3 regions of the Telluria sp. ZB4P37 genome follow, and region 1 is predicted to be linked to each of the others. Evidence: predicted binding sites of a transcription regulator. Region 1 holds the regulator's gene; each other region holds the start of a gene.
The links. The regulator sigma-54, encoded in region 1, starts transcription at its own class of promoters, with help from an activator protein. The targets are predictions, from matches to a motif close to TGGCANGNAANCTGCTTT.
Positions count from the first base shown of each region.

Region 2: the regulator sigma-54 is predicted to act here: its motif matches at 1,924-1,941, upstream of AC56K1_RS11635 (PEP-CTERM sorting domain-containing protein).
Region 3: the regulator sigma-54 is predicted to act here: its motif matches at 2,614-2,631, upstream of glnA (type I glutamate--ammonia ligase).

Region 1 is NZ_JCASID010000008.1:207,193-211,659, forward strand. It holds gene lptA (lipopolysaccharide transport periplasmic protein LptA) at 1-343, shown strand, start outside; gene lptB (LPS export ABC transporter ATP-binding protein) at 340-1,113, shown strand; gene AC56K1_RS14845 (RNA polymerase factor sigma-54) at 1,116-2,597, shown strand; gene hpf (ribosome hibernation-promoting factor, HPF/YfiA family) at 2,656-3,009, shown strand; gene AC56K1_RS14855 (enoyl-CoA hydratase/isomerase family protein) at 3,130-4,212, shown strand; partial or broken gene AC56K1_RS14860 (Ig-like domain-containing protein) at 4,318-4,467, opposite strand, start outside.
Region 2 is NZ_JCASID010000005.1:214,455-218,921, reverse strand. It holds gene ubiA (4-hydroxybenzoate octaprenyltransferase) at 1-191, opposite strand, end outside; gene AC56K1_RS11640 (YaiI/YqxD family protein) at 330-785, shown strand; gene AC56K1_RS11635 (PEP-CTERM sorting domain-containing protein) at 915-1,886, opposite strand; gene AC56K1_RS11630 (hydrogen peroxide-inducible genes activator) at 2,147-3,088, opposite strand; gene AC56K1_RS11625 (PilT/PilU family type 4a pilus ATPase) at 3,246-4,430, shown strand; gene AC56K1_RS11620 (adenylyltransferase/cytidyltransferase family protein) at 4,439-4,467, shown strand, end outside.
Region 3 is NZ_JCASID010000020.1:18,146-22,612, reverse strand. It holds gene AC56K1_RS21410 (CocE/NonD family hydrolase) at 1-1,145, shown strand, start outside; gene AC56K1_RS21405 (hypothetical protein) at 1,263-1,955, opposite strand; gene AC56K1_RS21400 (rhodanese-like domain-containing protein) at 1,952-2,410, opposite strand; gene glnA (type I glutamate--ammonia ligase) at 2,702-4,117, shown strand; gene AC56K1_RS21390 (DUF4124 domain-containing protein) at 4,319-4,467, shown strand, end outside.

The DNA of each region.
Region 1 (4,467 bases):
AGGCTATATGAGCGTGACGCTCACCGCAGCGCCGGGCAAGCTGGCCACCTTCCGCCAGAAGCGCGACGGCGGTCCGGACCTGTGGGTCGAAGGCCAGGCCCAGCGCATCGAATACGACGAGCGCGCCGAGCTGGTCAAGCTGTTCACCGCGGCCGAAGTGCGCGAGCTCGAAAGCGGGCGCATGACCAATGAAATCAAGGGTCCGTTCATTTCCTACGACAACCGCAAGGAAGTCGCCCAGGTGCGCAACGACGCCAGCGGCCAGAGCAAGATCGGCGGCGGGCGCGGCACCCTGATCATCGCCCCGCGCCGCCCTGCAACCGCAGAAGGCGGCAAGCAATGACGGCAGCCTTGGCAACCGTGCGCGAAGGCTGCAGCACCCTGATCGTCAAGGGCCTGCAAAAGAGCTATGGCAAGCGGCTGGTGGTGCGCGACGTCTCGCTGCAGGTGGAATGCGGCGAAGTGGTTGGTTTGCTGGGCCCGAACGGCGCCGGCAAGACCACCTCGTTCTACATGATCGTCGGCCTGGTGCCGTCGGACGCCGGTTCGATCGACATCAACGGCACCGACATCTCGAGCCTGCCGATTCATCGCCGCGCGGTGCTCGGCCTGTCCTACCTGCCGCAGGAAGCCTCGGTGTTCCGCAAGCTCACGGTGGAAGAGAACATCCGCGCCGTGCTCGAACTGCAGCGCACCGACGAAGGCAAGGCCATGTCGAAGGACGAGATCAACGAGCGCCTCGATACCCTGCTGGCCGAACTGCAGATCGAGAAGCTGCGCGAGAACCCGGCGCTGTCGCTGTCGGGCGGCGAGCGCCGCCGCGTGGAGATCGCGCGCGCGCTGGCGACCAACCCGCGCTTCGTGCTGCTCGACGAACCGTTTGCCGGCGTGGACCCGATCGCGGTCATCGAGATCCAGCGCATCGTACGCTTCCTGAAGGAGCGCAACATCGGCGTCCTGATCACGGACCATAACGTGCGCGAGACGCTCGGCATCTGCGATCGCGCCTACATCATCAACCAGGGGGCGGTGCTGGCCTCGGGCCGTCCGGACGACATCATCGCCGACGAGTCGGTGCGCCGCGTCTACCTCGGCGAACACTTCCGCATGTGACCATGAAACAGTCCCTGCAACTCCGCACTTCGCAGCACCTGGCGCTCACGCCGCAGCTGCAGCAGTCGATCCGGCTCCTGCAGTTGTCCACGCTCGAACTGCACCAGGAGCTCGAGCAGATACTGACCGATAACCCGCTGCTCGAACGCCTTGACGATCCGCTCGACCACTCGGTGCGCCTGCTGGCTGACGGCGCCATCAACAGCGCACCCGCCAGCGGCGAAGCCCCGGCCACGCAGCCGGCACAGGAAGCCGGCGAAGGCGAGGGCGCCAAGCCGGAGGGCGAAGGTATCGAGGACGGCAATGATCGCGACCGGGGCGAACCGGATGGCGACTGGGGCGGCGAGGGCGGCGGCGCGCGCAGCGGCGACGACGAAGACGGCCGCCCGCAGCTGGAAGCCTGCAGCGTATCCCTGCGCGAGCACCTGGCCGAACAGGTCCGCACCACCGGCTGCAGCGTGCGCGACCGCGCGCTGGCCGAACTCGTGATCGATGCGCTCGACGACAACGGCTATCTGGAGGAGCCGCTGGACGACATCCACGCGCGCCTGCCCGCCGAACTCGAGATCGAGATGGACGAGCTGCGCTGTGCGCTGGCACTGGTGCAGAGCCTGGACCCGGTCGGCTGCGGTGCACGCAGCGCGGCCGAATGCCTGGCGCTGCAGATCCGCCGCATGCCGGGCGTGCCGATGGTCACGCGGCGCCTTGCGTTGAAGATCGTCGAAGGCTACCTGAGCTGGTTCGCCCAGCGCGAATACGCCAAGCTCAAGAAGGCGTTGGACTGCGACGACGAAGACCTGCGCGAAGTGCAGGCCGTGGTCCGCCAGTGCAATCCACATCCCGGCGCGACCTTTGCGTCTGCTACCTCCGACTACGTGGTGCCGGACGTGATCGTGCGCCGCGCCAAGGGCGGCTGGTCGGTGGTGCTGAACCCGGACGTGATGCCGAAACTGCGCGTGAATTCGCTCTACGCCAACCTGCTCAAGCAGGGGAAAAGCGAAAGCCAGATGGGCGCGCAGCTGCAGGAAGCCAAGTGGCTGATCAAGAATATGCGCCAGCGTTTCGATACGATCTTGCGTGTGGCCGAGGCAATTGTAGAGCGCCAGCGCAACTTTTTCAGCCATGGCGCGGTTGCCATGCGCCCGCTTGTGCTGCGCGAGATTGCTGATACACTAGGCCTACACGAGAGTACGATTTCCCGTGTAACCACGCAGAAATACATGTTGACCCCCCACGGCATGTTTGAACTGAAATATTTCTTCGGAAGCCACGTCGCCACCGAAGCGGGGGGAGAAGCATCTTCCACGGCGATCCGCGCGCTCATTGCGCAATTGACAGGAGCAGAAGACCCAAAGAACCCTCTATCCGACAGCAAGATCGCGGAAATGCTCGGGGAACAAGGTATGGTCATTGCGCGCCGGACGGTTGCCAAATACCGCGAAGCCCTCAAGATCCCTCCCGTCAGCCTCCGCAAGTCTCTGTAACTGCACTGCCCACACCTATCTTGTGGCGCGGGCAGCGCGACATTTTAAAGGAGTGTGTATGAACCTCACAATCAGTGGTCATCATCTTGAAGTGACTCCCGCAATTCGTGAATACGTTCAGAATAAGCTCGAGCGCATTAACCGTCATTTCGATCACGTGATCGACACCCACGTGTTCCTCGCCATCGACAACCTCACCGAAAAAGAAAAACGGCAGAAAGCCGAGATCAACCTGCAAGTATCAGGAAAAATTTTGCATGTGGCCAGTGCCGCGCAAGACCTGTACGCGGCGATCGACATGCTGATGGACAGGCTGGACCGCCAGGTCATCAAGCACAAGTCCATGCTGCAAAATCATAATCACGTGGCGCACAAACGCCTGCCGGATCTCGGCGAAGCCGCCGCTGCGTAAATACGCGCGGCAGCAATGACAGCAAGGGCGTCTGAGGGGACGCCCTTTTTGCATCTACAGTGCTTCGCATGCGCGCGACTGTTCTGTAAAATGCATGTTTTTTCGATCACAGCACATTCCATGACCGACACCGTCCTGACCCGCGTCGCCAACCGCACCGGCGTCATTACGCTCGACCGGCCAAAAGCCCTGAATTCCTTGTCGCTCGATATGGTGCGCGCGCTCACCGCGATCCTGCGCGACTGGCAGAACGATGCCGGCATCGACGCGGTCGTGATCACCAGCTCGAGCGAAAAGGCCTTGTGCGCGGGTGGCGACATCCGTTTCTTCCATGAAATGGGCCATGTCGGGCCGACTGGCGGCAGCGCGCTGCTGGAAGATTTCTTCACCGAAGAATACGCGCTGAACCACCTGATCCATTTCTACCCGAAGCCGTATATCGCGCTGATGGATGGCGTGGTGATGGGTGGCGGCATGGGCATTGCCCAGGGCGGTCCCGGTTGCGGCCTGCGCATCGTCACCGAGCGCAGCAAGGTCGCCATGCCCGAGGTGAATATCGGCCTGTTCCCCGATGTCGGCGGCAGCCATTTCCTGTCGCACGCGCCGGGCCAGTTGGGCCAGTACCTGGGCCTCACCGGTTTGACGATCGGCCCGGCCGACGCGATGTACGTGGGCCTGGCGGACCTGTTCGTGCCGGGCGAGAAGATGGGTGAGTTGATGGCGCTGGTGGAAGCTACGCCGGGTGCTGGTTTGCCTGCAGCGATCCGTGCGTTTGCCGCGCCGTTTGCGCGGGCCGCAGGCAGCAGTGAACTGCAGGCCCGGCGCGCCGTGATCGACGCCCACTTCGGCGCCGCCTCTGTGGCCGCCATCATGGCATCGCTGGCGCGCGACGAGAACCCGTTCGCGCAAAAAGCCCTCAAGGCCATGCGCCAGCGCTCGCCCCTGATGATGTGCGTCACGCGCGAACTCCTGCAGCGCGGCGCCTCGCTGGACGTGGCCGATTGCCTGCGCATGGAACGCTCGCTGGTGCGCCACAACTTCGAACACGGCGAAGTGCTGGAAGGCGTGCGCGCGCTGGTGATCGACAAGGACAACCTGCCGAAGTGGAATCCGGCGACGCTGGAGGAAGTGACGCCAGCGATGGTGGCGAAATTCTTCGAGCCGGTCTGGCCCGATTACGCACACCCCTTGCGTCACCTGTAGCAATACGCACGGTTGATCCGGCTTGCACGTCGATGCCGGCGCGTCAGTACGATGCGGCTTTGGTTGCACAAGGGCCTGCACTGTCAAAGCGCAGGCCCTTGCGCCTTATTCGGGCATGCCGAACATAATGGCACCCGACAGTGCCGAGACGCTCGGAACGCCGACCAGGACAATCGAGGTACCAGGCAGGCTGATGAGTAGATCGTTGCCGGTGTCAGTGACATACTTCGCGATGAACGCATCGACATTCATCGG
Region 2 (4,467 bases), on a different contig from region 1:
GCGTAGTCGTTGATGGCGCAGCCGGCGGAGCGCATCAGGGCGGTGCCGAGCACGAAGATGGCCAGCACCATGAGGTCGGGCATGCCGCTTGATGCCATCCACAGCGCCCACAGGGTAGGCCACAGCAGCAGCAGGATGCCGATCGGCTTGTCGGCCCGCACCAGGCGGAAATAGAGCGCCAGCTTGTTCATCGAATGGGTTGTCTTGTCGGGCAAGAACTGTTGAGCAGAAGACAGCGATTCTAAAGCTTTTGCCCCCGGCACGCGTTTCAGCCTCAGGGGAGGGCTTGCCGGTACAATCGACCCCCGCCAACTTTTTCCATTTCCATCATGCACATTTGGGTCGATGCCGATGCCTGTCCCGGCGTCATCAAGGACATCCTGTTCCGCGTTGCCGAGCGCACGCACATCAACGTGACGCTGGTGGCCAATCAGCTGATCCGGGTGCCGGGCTCGCGCTTCATCCGCGCGCTGCAGGTACCAATCGGCGCCGACGTGGCCGATGCCGAGATCGTCGAACGCGTGAGCAGCGGCGACATCGTCGTGACCGGCGACATTCCGCTGGCCGCGCTGGTGCTGGAAAAGGGCGGGCTGCCACTCAACCCGCGCGGCGAGTGGTACACCAGGGACACCATCGCCCAGCAGCTCACCATGCGCGCCTTCATGGAAGAGCTGCGCGGCAGCGGCGTCGATACCGGCGGGCCGGCCGCGTTCAGCCAGGCGGACAGCCGAAATTTCGCGAATGCGCTCGACCGCCAGCTGGCGCGGGTGCGGGCCGGCGGCTGAGCCGTCGCGGCCAGCGTACTGTCGAGGTCGAAAAATATTACCGTGGCTGCCAGCGCCAGTTTGACTGGGCCTTGATACAACAAAGGAGCCTTGCGGCTCCTTTGTCTCATCCAGCGAGCGCAGCGAGTGTCAGCTGCGCGACTTGCGGGCGAACAGGCCGGCTGCCACGAAACCCATCAGCATGAGCGGCAGCGTCGCTGGCTCGGGTATCTGGCGCGGGCCGGCCACGTCGCAATCGCTGCAAATCCAGAGCTGCTCGGCGCCTGCATTATTGCCGGTGTAGCGAATATCGAGCGACAGGAAGTAGTTCCCGTTGACTAGGTTATAGACGGCATCGTTCAGCGTCTGGTTGAATGCAGCAAATTCCGCGACGTTCGTGCCCAAGTTGTTTTCTACATAATAGCCAGCAGCGCCGCAGGAGTTGGCGTTTGTCGCCGTACCGATGTTGTACGAGGCGCCAGTGACCTTGTTCACGCAGAAATTCGCAGCCACCGGCAAGAAATTCGTGATTACCGGTGCATTGCAGCCACTACCCGTGCTGAGCTCGAAACACAGGTTGTTGACCGTGTTTCCTGCGGCGTCGACGATGCGCGCCTGGGCCCAGATATTGATCCACTGGCCCGCACCCGAGCCGCTCTGGTTGTTATCGAACAGGAAGACTAGTTCGTTCCCATCCAGGTAATTACGCAGCGCATTAAGGGAAATGTCCCAGCGGTTAGCCAAGTCGCCAGTAAAGGCGCCGCCTGCATCGGCCATGGTATAGCTTGAGCCCTGGTTCCCGGAAGGTGTCAGGAAAGGGTTGTTGACCGGGGTGTTGGCTGCGAATGGCGGGAAGTTCGTTGCGCCGTTGGCCCCTGAGAAGACGATCGCCTGGTCGGCGATCTGTCCAGGCGACGATTGAGCGGGCAAACCGGAGGATGGCAGGCAGCGCGGATCGCCTGCGGCGGCACACTGCTTGAGCAGATCCAGGGAATACACATTAAAACCGTTATACGTCCCGACGGACATCTCATTAGCGGCAGGCAAGCTCAATTGCGTTGCGTGTGCCGAACCTGCCAACAGGAATACGCCGATGAAGAGCCGGCTGACGAACTGTTTCATTACATCCCCTATTTGTTTGATGGTCTACCCGATACGCAAAGCATAAAACGGGCCAGCTTGAAATTAATGAATCAATTCAGTCAGTTAAGAAAAGCGCCCGCCAAAAAACCAAGAGTCGATGTAAGACATACCGACAGTCGGTGCCTGCTATCGATATCGTATTTACGATTGATAAGCTCAAACACCTTGGCCAAACATGCCCGTAGGCGCTGATCAGGAAAACCAAGGCGCCGGCCGGTGCATGAGCGGCCAGCCAGGGCTCAGGCAGCCACCTCGAGCCTGACCATGTCCACGCCCGGCAGCCTGCATTCGCCCACCGCGCGCGCCACCGCATCGATGGCTGCGCGCCGCGTGAAGCTCTTGCGCCAGACCAGCACGACCCGGCGCGAGGGCGTGGGGTGGGCGAAGGGCACATAGGTCAGCAGGCCGTGGGGATCGTGCATGTCGGCCACCGAGGCGCGCGGCAGCACGGTCAGGCCGATGCCGCTGGCCACCATATGGCGGATGGTCTCGAGCGAGGAGCCTTCGAAGGTACGCTGCATGCCGTTGCCCGGCGATGAATAGCGCGCCATTTCCGGACACACTTCCAGCACCTGGTCGCGGAAGCAATGGCCCGCGCCCAGCAGCAGCATGGTTTCCAGCTTCAGGTCGTCGGCCGGGATGTCCTTGCGGCCGGCCCAGGGATGGGTGCGCGGCATGGCAACCACGAAGGGCTCGTCGTACAGGGTCTGCATCGACATGCCGTGCTCCGGCAGCGGCAATGCCACGATGGCGGCGTCGAGCTCACCCTGGCGCAGCAGTTCCAGCAGCTTGTGGGTGAAATTTTCCTGCAGCACCAGCGGCATCTGCGGCACGGTGTCGATCAGGTTGCGCACCAGCGGCGGCAGCAGGTAGGGGCCGATGGTGTAGATCACGCCCAGGCGCAGCGGGCCGGCGAGCGGGTCCTTGTTCTGCTTGGCCAGCTCCTTGATGGCTGCGGTCTGCTCCAGCACGCGTTCGGCCTGGGCCACGATCTGGGCGCCGAGCGGCGTCACCGACACCTCGGAGCCGCCGCGCTCGAACAGGGTCACGCCCAGCTCGTCTTCGAGCTTCTTGATGGCGACGGAGAGGGTAGGCTGGGCCACGAAGCAGGCTTCGGCGGCATGGCCGAAGTGCCTGGCGCGCGCAACGGCGACGATGTATTTCAGCTCGGTCAATGTCATTAGGTATCGGTCCCAGGATTCGCGGCTGTATTGACGTGCATCCTGACACAATGTTGGCTTTTAGTCAGCCGAGATTTCTTATAGATTCGGTCTATTTGAAATCATAGTCGATATAATTGCCCGGCAGGATTTTCGCCTGCGTTCTTAAGAGGCACCCATGTCTTCGACCTTCGGCCCGGCGGAAGCCCAGGCTTATATCCACAAGCTCCTGACGGTCATGCACCAGCAGGGCGGCTCCGACCTGTTCATCTCCAGCGATTTCCCGCCCAGCATGAAGCACCAGGGCGCCATGAAGCCGCTGAGCCAGCAGCGCCTGTCCGGCGAGGTCACGCGCGCGCTGGCCCTGTCGCTGATGAACGAGCGCCAGCGCGCGGAATTCGAAGCCGAGATGGAATGCAATTTCGCGATCTCGCTGCCCGGCGTCTGCCGCTTCCGGGTCAACGTCTTTGTGCAGCAGCAAAGCGTGGGCATGGTGGTGCGCACCATCGCCTCCGAGATCCCGAACTTCGAGAAGCTCGACCTGCCCGAGGTGCTCAAGGACGTCGTGATGACCAAGCGTGGCCTGGTGCTGGTCGTCGGCGGCACAGGTTCGGGCAAGTCGACCACGCTGGCGGCCATGATCGACTACCGCAACAGCAATTCGGCAGGCCACATCATCACCGTGGAAGACCCGGTCGAATACGTCCACAAGAACAAGAACTGTCTGGTGACGCACCGCGAAGTCGGGGTCGACACGCATTCCTGGCACAACGCCCTGAAGAACACGCTGCGCCAGGCGCCGGACGTGATCCTGATCGGCGAGATCCGCGACACCGAAACCATGGAGCACGCGATCGCGTTTGCCGAGACCGGCCACCTGTGCCTGGGCACGCTGCACGCGAACAATGCCAACCAGACCCTCGACCGGATCATCAACTTCTTCCCGGAAGAGCGCCGCAACCAGCTGTTGATGGACTTGTCGTCGAACCTGCGCGCCGTGGTCTCGCAGCGCCTGGTGCGCACCGAGGACGGCAAGGGCCGCAAGGCCGCCATCGAGATCCTGCTCAACACCCCGACGATCGGCGAGATGATCCTGAAAGGGAACTTCCAGAACATCAAGGAGATCATGCACAAGTCGCGCGAGCTGGGCATGGTCACCTTCGATGGCGCGCTGTACGAGCTGTATAACAAGGGGCTGATCGGCTACGACGAGGCGATCCGCAATGCCGATTCGGCCAACGGCCTGCGCCTGCAGATCAAGCTCTCGGGCGAGCGCAAGGGCCCGGATGGCGGCGGCGGCAAGGCCACCGAGCTGTCGATGGCCGTCGAAGAAGAACCGCAAGACGACGCACCAACCACTTAAAAGACTGTATGCCGCAATTCGAAAACAAGATCTGCAC
Region 3 (4,467 bases), on a different contig from region 1:
TGAGCGCCGAGCAGCGTGAGCTGCTGGTGCCGACCATCGAGCACGACACCTACGACGAATTCTGGCGCTCGCGCGACATCACGCCGCACATGAAGAACGTCAAGGCGGCGGTGCTGACGGTGGGCGGCTGGTTCGATGCCGAAGACCCGGCCGGCCCCTTCGCCATTTACAAGGCGGTGGGCAAGCACAACCCGGGCACGTCCAACGCCCTGGTGATGGGGCCGTGGGTGCATGGCGGCTGGGCGCGCAGCGACGGCGCCCGTCTCGGCAACGTGTCCTTCGATGCCAAGACCAGCGACTACTTCCGGCGCGAGATCCAGTTCCCCTTCTTCGAGCAACACCTGAAGGGCGCCAAGCCGGCGCGCACCCTGCCTGCGGTGACCGCGTTCGAGACCGGCACCAATGTCTGGCGCACGTATGCGGCGTGGCCGCCGGCGCCCGCCAGGGCGCGCACGCTCTACTTCGGTCCGAACGGAACGCTGGGCTGGCAGCAGCCCGCGGCCGGCGGCGCGGGATACGACGAGTACATCGCCGACCCGCGCAAGCCGGTCCCCTATATCGGCTACGCGGCCACTGGCGTGCCGCGCGAGTACATGGTCTCGGACCAGCGCTTCGCGGCCACCCGTCCGGACGTGCTGGTGTACCAGAGCGAGGTGCTGGACGAGGACGTGACGATCGCCGGGCCGGTGGTGCCAAAGATGTTCGTGTCGACCACGGGCACCGATGCGGACTGGGTGGTCAAGCTGGTCGACGTGTATCCGGCGGCCTATCCGGCGGCGCCTGGAGTGGAGCGCAAGGGCAACGACGTGGGGCCGCCGTCGGTCAACATGGGCGGTTTCCAGCAGCTGGTGCGCGGCAATCCATTGCGCGGGAAATTCCGCAACAGCTTCGAAAAGCCCGAGCCGTTCACGCCGGGCAAGCAGGAAGCGCTCTCCTTCGAGCTGGGGCAGGTGAACCATACCTTCCGGCGCGGCCATCGCATCATGGTGCAGGTGCAGAGCTCGTGGTTCCCGCTGGTGGATTTGAATCCGCAGACGTTTACGCATATTCCGTCGGCCAGGCCCGAGGATTTTAAAAAGGCGACGCAGCGCGTTTACCGCGGGCCCGGGGCGGCATCAGGATTGCAGGTGCTCGTGATGCCGTAGGGTGGCCGGCTTCGCCGGCCGGGCGTTCAACGAACACGGAATAATCACGGTGCGTCGTTATCACCGTGATGTGAACGCGTGGGCAAGAACTTGCCCACCCTACGGTGTGCGGCTACGCTACTTGCGTGGGAAGAGCGTAGCGCGTACCGCCCGGCGCACCGTAGTCGCCGGAATCAAGTCCACCGCCAGCTTGCGCAGGCGCGCCGCCTCGCCGTGGCGCCCGCGCTCTTCGAGCACCGCCAGCACCTGCCGCACATCGTTCGCATAAATGTCGATTTGCGACGGAATATACATGGTGCGTCCATGCTGCCGGCGCCAGCGCGAAAACGCCTTCATGAGGAAGCAGCTGCGCTCGCGGATGGTCTCTTCGGGCGCGGGCAGCAGGCGCTCGGCCAGCGCGTAGTCGCCGGCGGCGATGATGGCCGGCAGCGCAATATCGGCGCAGGCGAGCAGCAGGGCGGGATCGGCGCGTTCGAGCCCCACGCACAGGACATGCGTCTCTGGGCTCCTTCCCAGCGCGTCATTGATGGCCACCACGTCATGGAACAGCCCGCGCTTGCCCTGGCCTGCCAGCAGGAGGGCGATATCGCGTTCGCGCACCGCCACCAAGGCTTCCAATGCAGGCGGATACTCCTCGCCCAGGTCGACCCAGGCGTAGAGCGCATACGACAGGCGCACGCCGTAGAGCGTTGGATCCTCTTGGAGCGCGTGGTCATGGAACCACTGGAACTCGCGCAGGGCTTCCTCGTACCTGCCGTCGGCGGCCAGTTCGCTGGCGGCGTCCAGGCGTGCCTGTGCATCCACCGTCATGCCCCGATCCAGGGTAGCCCGGCCTTGCACCAGCCGCTGATCGTCTTGCGGTGGCCTTCGGCGTCGCGGTCGCCCTCGAAGCCTTCCAGGATGTCGTAGGACTCGGCAAACCCGTGCTCGGTGGCGACCCGGGCGCTGTGGCGCGAGCGCACGCCCGAGCGGCACAGGAACAGCAGTACCTCGTCCTTGCGCGCGACCTGCTCGAGCTGCGCACCGAATGCGGGATTCGGCTGGCCGCCGGGATAGGTGGCCCACTGCACCGCCACGTGCTGGGACTCGGGCACGGCGGCGCGGCCGACCCAGTCGCGCTCGGCATTGGTGCGGACGTCGACCAGCTTGACGCGCGGGTCTTGCTGTAGCAGGGCGAACGCTTCTCCGGGCGTGACCGCGCCGGCATAGGGCTGGCCGGCGGCGCGTTCGCGGGCGGCGGCAAGAATGGACTCAGGTGTGCTCATGATGGGTTGATCCGTTCTGGACGAGAAAAAGCGTTGCACCAACTTGGTTCGGTGTATCCTGCGCTGCGATGGTGCACGGTAGCTGAATTTGCACCAAATCGGTGCATGCATGCACCGGGGTACAGGCACCGGTTGGTGATGATTGTATGGCCAAACATACAGGCATCCAACGAAGCTTATGGCATTTACTCATAACGACAGCCTGGCACAGTTCATGCTTTAAAGTACATCATGTGGTCGCGCTACCGAGGACTTGGAGCGCGGTCCCCCTTTTTCAATCAGGAGATACGAATGGCAAAGACGGCTGCAGACGTAGTGCAAATGATTAAAGACAACGAAGTCAAGTTCGTTGATTTCCGCTTCGCCGATACGCGTGGCAAAGAGCATCACGTGACCGTTCCCGTCTCGCATTTCGACGAAGACAAATTCGAGTCGGGCCACGCCTTCGACGGTTCGTCGATCGCGGGCTGGAAAGGTATCGAAGCCTCGGACATGCTCTTGATCCCGGATCCGCTCACCGCCAACATCGATCCGTTCATGGAAGAGACCACCCTGTTCATGCAGTGCGACGTGATCGAACCGTCGGACGGCAAGGGGTATGACCGCGACCCGCGCTCGATCGCCAAGCGCGCCGAAGCCTACCTGAAGTCCTCGGGCATCGGCGACACCGCCTATTTCGGCCCGGAACCGGAATTCTTCATCTTCGACTCGATCCGCTGGAAGATCGACATGTCGGGTTGTTTCGTCAAGATCGATTCCGACGAAGCCTCGTGGTCGACCGACAAGGAAATCGAAGGCGGCAACAGCGGCCACCGCCCGACCGTCAAGGGCGGCTATTTCCCGGTCCCGCCGGTCGACAGTTTCCAGGACATGCGTTCGGAAATGTCGCTGATTCTCGAATCGATGGGCATTCCGGTCGAAGTGCACCACCACGAAGTGGCCGGCCCCGGCCAGAACGAAATCGGCACCAGGTTCTCGACCCTGGTCGAGCGCGCCGACTGGACCCAGAACATGAAATACGTGATCTGGAACGTGGCCCACAGCTACGGCAAGACCGCCACCTTCATGCCCAAGCCGATCAATGGCGACAATGGCTCGGGCATGCACGTGCACCAGTCGGTCTGGAAAGACGGCAAGAACCTGTTCGCAGGCGACGGCTATGCCGGCCTTTCGGAAACCGCACTGTTCTATATTGGCGGCATCATCAAGCACGCGCGCGCCCTGAACGCAATCACCAACCCGGGCACCAACTCGTACAAGCGCCTGGTGCCTGGCTACGAAGCCCCGGTCAAGCTGGCCTATTCGGCCCGCAACCGTTCGGCCTCGATCCGCATCCCGCACGTGGCGAACCCGAAGGGCCGCCGCATCGAGACCCGCTTCCCTGACCCGCTGGCCAACGTCTACCTGTGCTTCGCCGCGCTGCTGATGGCCGGCCTGGACGGCATCCAGAACAAGATCCACCCGGGCGAAGCGGCAACGAAAGACCTGTACCACCTGCCGCCGGAAGAAGACAAGCTGATCCCGACCGTCTGCGCTTCGCTCGAAGAAGCGCTCGAAGCCCTGGACAAGGACCGCGAGTTCCTGACCCGTGGCGGCGTGTTCTCCGATGCCATGATCGATGCCTACATCGAGCTGAAGATGCAGGAAGTCCAGCGCCTGCGCATGACCCCGCACCCGGCCGAATTCGACATGTACTACTCGGCGTAATCGATCAGGCAAGCCGGCTGTCGCGCCCAGGCGTCAATGGGTGTAAGCAGCGGTAACAAACGCGGGGAAAGCGAGGGCTTTCCCCGCGTTTTTTCATGCTTGATGTATAGTCGGGCCGGACTACAATGACTGCACGTTTATTGTGCAAATTAATTTCTGATGGGAACGACAATTACTTCATTCCGCCGTCTTGCCAGCGCGTTGGCAATACTCGGGCTCGGCCTTGCGCTGGCGCCCGCCGCACAGGCCCAGGTCTACAAGTGCGTGGACGACCAGGGTCGCGTCGAATTCACCGACCAGAACCGCCGCGGCTGCAAACAGCTTGAGAGCCTCTCGCCGGTTGCTTCGCC